2 regions of the Desulfobotulus mexicanus genome follow, and region 2 is predicted to be linked to the other one. Evidence: predicted binding sites of a transcription regulator. Region 2 holds the regulator's gene; the other holds the start of a gene.
The links. Region 2 encodes sigma-54, which starts transcription at its own class of promoters, with help from an activator protein. Its sites were predicted from a motif close to TNTGGCACANTTTCTGCTNT; they were not measured.
Positions count from the first base shown of each region.

Region 1: a site for sigma-54 is predicted at 1,750-1,769, ahead of FIM25_RS00695 (type I polyketide synthase). Genes of this name have one in related genera too.

Region 1 is NZ_VDMB01000001.1:157,974-161,092, reverse strand. Features, by position in the region: gene FIM25_RS00695 (type I polyketide synthase) at 1-1,635, opposite strand, end outside; gene FIM25_RS00690 (type IV pilus secretin PilQ) at 2,145-3,119, opposite strand, start outside.
Region 2 is NZ_VDMB01000002.1:200,326-203,444, forward strand. Features, by position in the region: gene FIM25_RS03000 (PTS sugar transporter subunit IIA) at 11-469, opposite strand; gene hpf (ribosome hibernation-promoting factor, HPF/YfiA family) at 557-1,126, opposite strand; gene rpoN (RNA polymerase factor sigma-54) at 1,215-2,645, opposite strand; gene lptB (LPS export ABC transporter ATP-binding protein) at 2,647-3,119, opposite strand, start outside.

The DNA.
Region 1 (3,119 bases), on a different contig from region 2:
AATCTCACGGGTGAAAAGATAGGCCGTTCCCACCTGAATGCCTATCTTAAGACCCCTTTGGCAAAGGCCTGCTGCCATACCGGAGATGAAATGGGAGGCGGCTTCCGTGGAAATGCCCCCTGCATACACAAGGGTTTTTTCCTGCAATGCAGCGTCATCCAGCTGAGACAAAAGCTCCGTGCCCATTTCCCAGAGCACAAGACTTGTGAGGGAGCCCACATGCCCGCCGCACTCCGTACCTTCCAGAATGAAACGGGACACCCCGCCGACAAGGGCATTTTCCAGCATGCGGGTGGCGGGGGTATGCAGGTAGGTGCGGATACCGGAGGCTTCCAGCTCCCGCACCTGGGCGGGGCTTCCCCCTGCAATGAGGGCAAAGGGAATGTTGAATTTGCGGGTAAGATCCATGTGCTCGGGAAGGCGGCGGTTGAAGGCCTCAATGCCGATGAGCCCCGCACCGCAGGGAATGCCCTTTTCCGAAGCCTTTTCCAGCATAGTTTCCGCCAAGGGAACAGGCAGGCTGCCCATGGCAAAAAAGGGAAGGCCTCCGGCCTCTGCCACCTTCTCGGCAAAGTCCACGTTATCACTGATGTTGGCCATGGGGCCCTGCATGATGGGGTACCTCACCCCGTGCTCTTTTGCCAGGGGACTTCCGGCCCGTAAGGGGTCGGCCGTTTCTAAAACGGCAAGGCTTTTTCTCACTTCCTCAAAAAGCCCGTGGATCATGGCTTCCACACCCTCGCCCCTGCGAAGGAAATGCCTTGCGAACACGGCATCCTGACCCAGATAGAAAAGACTCTGCACACTTTCCGCAGCCCCATCGGAAAGATCGGCCATTTTTTCCTTCAGGGTTTCAGAAAGGATGCGGGCTTCTTCGCTTTTTTGATCCGCACCCAGCACAAAGCGGGGCTCCAGCTTTTTCAGATCCTGGGCCACACGGGTGCCGAGCCTTGCAAAAAAACGGTAACGGGAGCCTTCCGGGCCTTCCAGCAGCAGGGTGTCGAGATCCTCAATGCCGTTCAAAAGCTTGCGGAAATTCTCCCCAAGGGGGGATTCCCGGCAGAGCCAGAGCTGGGCATCCAGCACAAGGCCGCTGGCTCCTGCACTGAAAAACCCCGCTGCCGTGTGCATGCCCACACCCCCGTGGATGAAAAGGGGAAGATCACTTGTCTCAAGATATTCCTGCATGAGAATGAGGGCCGTGTGCCGGGAAACGGAACCTCCGGCCTCAAGTCCCTTCAGTACCAGCCCATGGATGCCCATGCGGGAAAGCTCTGGGCCATGGCCCGTGTGTTTCAGCTCCAGAAGGCGCTTGACGGGCCAAGCTTTCAAATCCAGATTATTTAGGGCATCTTCAAAATCATAGGAAAAAATGAGGGCTTCCAGATATCGGGGGGGATTTTTTTTAAGCTTTTCCAGAAGGTCTTTTCGGGAAAGGGGAACCCGGATGGCAAAGAGGATATTTTTTTCATCCAGCGTCCTGCCTGCCTCCAGAATAGTTTCTGTGTCCATGAACTCCGCATCCAGAACCGGAAGGACCCCTGCCCTGTGCAGGCTTTCCATGTAGCGGAGGTTGAAAACTTTCTGGGGCAGACAGGCAAGCAGGGGAAGGCGGCAATCCAGTATTCTCTGCATGGGCTTTTTTTCTCCTTTTATGGCGGGGCCTTAAAATATTGTAAGACCCGGGTCTTGCGGAAGGATGGGTAAAAATAAGGGCATCCCTGTTCACGGGGAACCGAAACAGGGCCTTTAGCAGGATGTGTGCCAGAGGGGAAAAAGGCAGAGATAGCAGACGGGAAATTAGCCTTAAGAATCTTAAATAAAAAGGAGTATTAGAAATAGGCAAGAACATAGAGTATACGGCTGAGCTTTTAAGACATTATGCATTTGATGCTCAAAAACGAGCAAAAATTGAACAAATCCTTGTTACATGGTGCAGCAACATCTAACCCGCCATAGCCTGCACAATATTAACGCTTAAAAGATTGAGACTTTCAAACAAAGAAGGGGAAAAACCTTCAAGGTTTATCCCCTCCTATATAAAAAACTAATTTTTATATACAAAAATCTAAATTCTATGTTTAATCAAGCTAAAATGACAACTACGCCGACACAAAAGCAAATACGATAATAGCCTTAAACTTTCATTGCATTGAATTTTCCAACTGCACAATCCTCGGGGTTAAAAAAATAAGAAGTTCATCTTTACGCTCGCTCCTGTCCGCACTCTTAAAAAGCCACCCTAAAAGGGGGATTCTGTGAAAAAAAGGAATTCTATTTTGGGAAAAACTGGTCGAAGTCTGAACCACGCCACCAATAACAATAGTATCCCCATCATTAACCAGAAGCTCTGTTTGAACCTCTTTTGTCTGAAGAGCCCAGCCATCGGATGTAGGCATATAAAGATCATCTTTCAAAATTTTTATAGCCATGGCAACACGATTATCAGCAGTTACATGGGGTGTTACCTCAAGTTCCAGATTGATATCCTTAAACTCCGTTACAGGATTTCCGTCTTTATCAACGCTTTGATAAGGATACTGAAAACCCTGTTTGATGGTAGCCTTTTTATTATCCAAGGTAACAATACGGGGAGAAGAGACTATTTTTGTCTCACCTCTTTGCTCACTTAGATTCAAACGGGCATTCAGAGCCAATTGCGTTCCCGCAATTCGGGCAAAATGCAAACCTATGCTTCCTGTTCCCGTAGGGGTATTCATGGAAACATTGTATCCATACTTTCCGCCGATCTCTTTCCTGTTAATTGTCGCATAGTCACTGCCATCAACGCTACCACGACTGCTTCCCTGCCATTCCGCCCCTAAAGCCCTGGCAAATGAATCACTGGCCTCCACTATTCTGGCTTCTATAACAACCTGGGGGGTAATTTTATCGATTTTTTCAATAATCGTTCTTGCACTGGCAATGACTTCCGCCGTATCCCTTATTATCAACTGATTGTTACGGTTGTCTGCACTGACACGCCCTCTTTCCGTAAGAACATTCTGGATATGGGGGATAATCTCGGAAGATACATTGGAATAATTAATGAGAATATATTCCGTCACAAGGGGAGCCAAATCACTCTCCCTCTGCTCATTTTCCTGCCTTGCCCTGAG
Region 2 (3,119 bases):
TGAACAGTTACTAAAAATCTTCATCCATGGGGGCAATGGCTTCTAAAACCATTTCTGGACTTGAAGCCTGACGGAGTCTGTTTTTTACGGATGGTTCCCGCAGGAGTCTGGAAATTCTTGCCAGAATTTTCAGATGCAGACCCGTTGCTGCACCGGGTGTCAGGATGACAAAAAAAAGGTGCACCGGCCGGTTGTCCATGGCGTCAAAGGAAACGCCCCTGCGGCTTTTACCAAAGATAAGAAGGATATCTTCAAGGCTGTCCAGCTTCCCGTGGGGAATGGCAATACCATCACCGATGCCCGTACTCCCCAGCATTTCCCTTTCCAGAAGTACCTGCATGAGAACTTCCTTTGGGGGTGCGGAAGTCTGGCTGAGGGAAGCAAGCAGTTCCTCTAAAACAGCAGGCTTATCCTTTGCCTGCAGGTCGGTGAGGATGGTGTCTCTTGTCATAATATCCAGAAGTTTCATTTGTTTACCTTTTGGTTACACTGCAAGCCTGAGTGAATGCAGGTTAAAGGCCTGCTCTTTTACCGACTCAGGCAGGCCTTTAATCCATCAGGCCGTGGGCTGAATCAGTCCCAGATCTCCGTCTTTTCTTCTGTAAACGACATTGACCTTCTCTGTGCGTGCATCGGTATAAACGATAAAATTCTTTTCAGAAATTTCAAGCTGCATGGCAGCTTCTTCGGCATCCATGGGTTTGAAGGGCATGGATTCAATGATAAAGCCTGCCTTTGGAGCCGTTTCCGGATTCAAAGCATCTTCATCTGCTTCCCGGATGGTTTCAGCAACAGCCATGGCTGCCTCGGCGCCTTTGATACCGCCTTTGGAAACAGGACGCTTTTCACGGATTTTTTCTTTGGTTCTGCGGATCTGGGTTTTGAGTTTATCCACCACCAGATCCAGGGCTGCATACATATTCTCTGTTTCTTCCGTGGCCTGAAGATTCAGGCGGTCACAGGTGATGCGCACATCCACAATATGGCGGATTTTTTCCACAGACATAACCACCTGGGCTTCGGCTGGGCCGTCAAAATGCTTGTCCAGTTTGGAAAGCTTACTGGTGGCGTAATTTTTCAGTGCTTCGGAGGGTTCGATGTTCTTGAAGGTTACGGATGTCTTCATGGGTGTTCCTCCTTCATGGTGTGATGGATGAAAGCCATTTCATTTTCATAGAGCGGACGGAAAGTGAAGGCTCCCGGACTGGAATAGATCAGTACTGTCTGCGTTTGCTGGACGGAAGAATTTTTAATATTTCCCTGTATTTGGCAATGGTTCTTCTGGCTATGTCTATGTTATGTTCTTTTTCCAGGATTTCTGCAAGTTTAAGATCGCTGTAAGGTTTTTGCGGGTCTTCGCTTTCCACCAGCTGCTTGATTTTATCAAGGACACTGGCGGATGCCATGGCCTCGCCTTCCACCCGGTTGATGGAGCTGTTGAAAAAATATTTGAGTTCAAAAAGTCCCTGGGGTGTATAGGCGTACTTATTGGTGGTGACCCGGCTGATGGTGGATTCATGCATCTGTATGTCCTGAGCCACATCCCGTAAAACCATGGGTTTGAGGTGGGCTATACCCTTTTCAAAAAAATCCTTCTGGAAGCGGACAATACTTTCCATCACATTGTAAATGGTTTTTTGTCTCTGCTGTATGCTTTTGATCAGCCAGGAGGCGGAACGCATTTTTTCCTGAAGATATTCTTTTGTTTCTCCTGTAACCTTTTCCCCTGTTCTCATGGCTTTTTTATAATAGGGGTTAATGTGCAGCCTTGGCAAGCCGTCATCATTCAGGCTGATGAGAAAGTCATTGCCATGTTTGTAAACATAGATGTCCGGCGTGATATAAACGGGTGCCTCATTGTGGTATTCCCTGCCGGGTTTGGGTTCTAAGGACCGGATAACGGAAACGGCAGCGATAACGGTTTCAATGGTCAGCTTCAGGCTTTTGGCGATGGCCTTGAAATTTTTATTTTCAAGGTGTTTTAAATGCTGGGATATGATTTTTTCCACCACATCCGATGCAATGCCAAGACGTTTGATCTGCAGCAGCAGGCATTCCTGAAGGTTTCTGGCAGCTATCCCCGGAGGGTCAAAGGACTGCACAAGCCTGAGGGCCTCAGTCACTTTTTTTTCAGAACAGTCGCTGACCTTCATGATATCTTCAATGCCCGTGTCCAGATAACCATCGGTATTGATATTGCCGATGATAAGACCTGCAAGCTGCTGAATCCGGATGTCTGCTCCTGTCATGGAAAGCTGCCAGAAGAGATGCTCATGCAGGGTTTCTTTTCCAGATATGAAGTTTTCATAACGGGGGGCCTCCCTCTCCTCGGATTCAAAATGCACCCGGCCCGTACTGCTGTATTCATCAAGGTAGCTGTCCCAGTCAGTTTCTGCACTCACCTTTTCGCTGATTTCAATTTCCTGGAGTGACTCTTCCGAGGCAGGTGTTTCGTTGACTTCCGGTGTCTCTGTATCCGGAGCCTCCATGCGTTCTTCCAGGGCAGGGTTCTGTTCCAGTTCCTGCTGAATCGCATCCACCAGCTCAAGGCGGGAGAGCTGAAGCAGCTTGATGGCCTGTTGTAGCTGGGGCGTCATGACAAGCTGCTGGGTCAATTTGAGTTGTTGTCGGAGTTCTATGGCCATTTTATAACCGGAATCCGTCTCCTAAGTAGGTTTTTCGGGCTACGGGACTTGCGGCGATGGCAGCAGGCGATCCTGATTCCACCACCTTGCCTGAATGCAGGATGTAGGCATGATCGCAGACACCCAGAGTTTCCCGTACGTTATGGTCAGAAATCAGAACACCTATACCCCGGTGGGTCAGATAGTTAATGATGTTCTGTATATCACTGACAGCCATGGGATCAACCCCTGCAAAGGGTTCATCCAGAAGAACAAAGGATGGATCTGTACACAAAACCCTTGCAATTTCAAGCCGTCTTCTTTCTCCCCCGGAGAGAACCGTGGCCATCTGAGGGGCTAGATGACGTATACCCAGTTCATCCAGAAGGGATTCTGCCTTCTGCCTGCGTTCCCAACGACCCATATCCAGATTTTCAAGGATGATCAGTATATTCTCCAGAACGGAAAGTTTTCTGAATATGGAAGCTTCCTGGG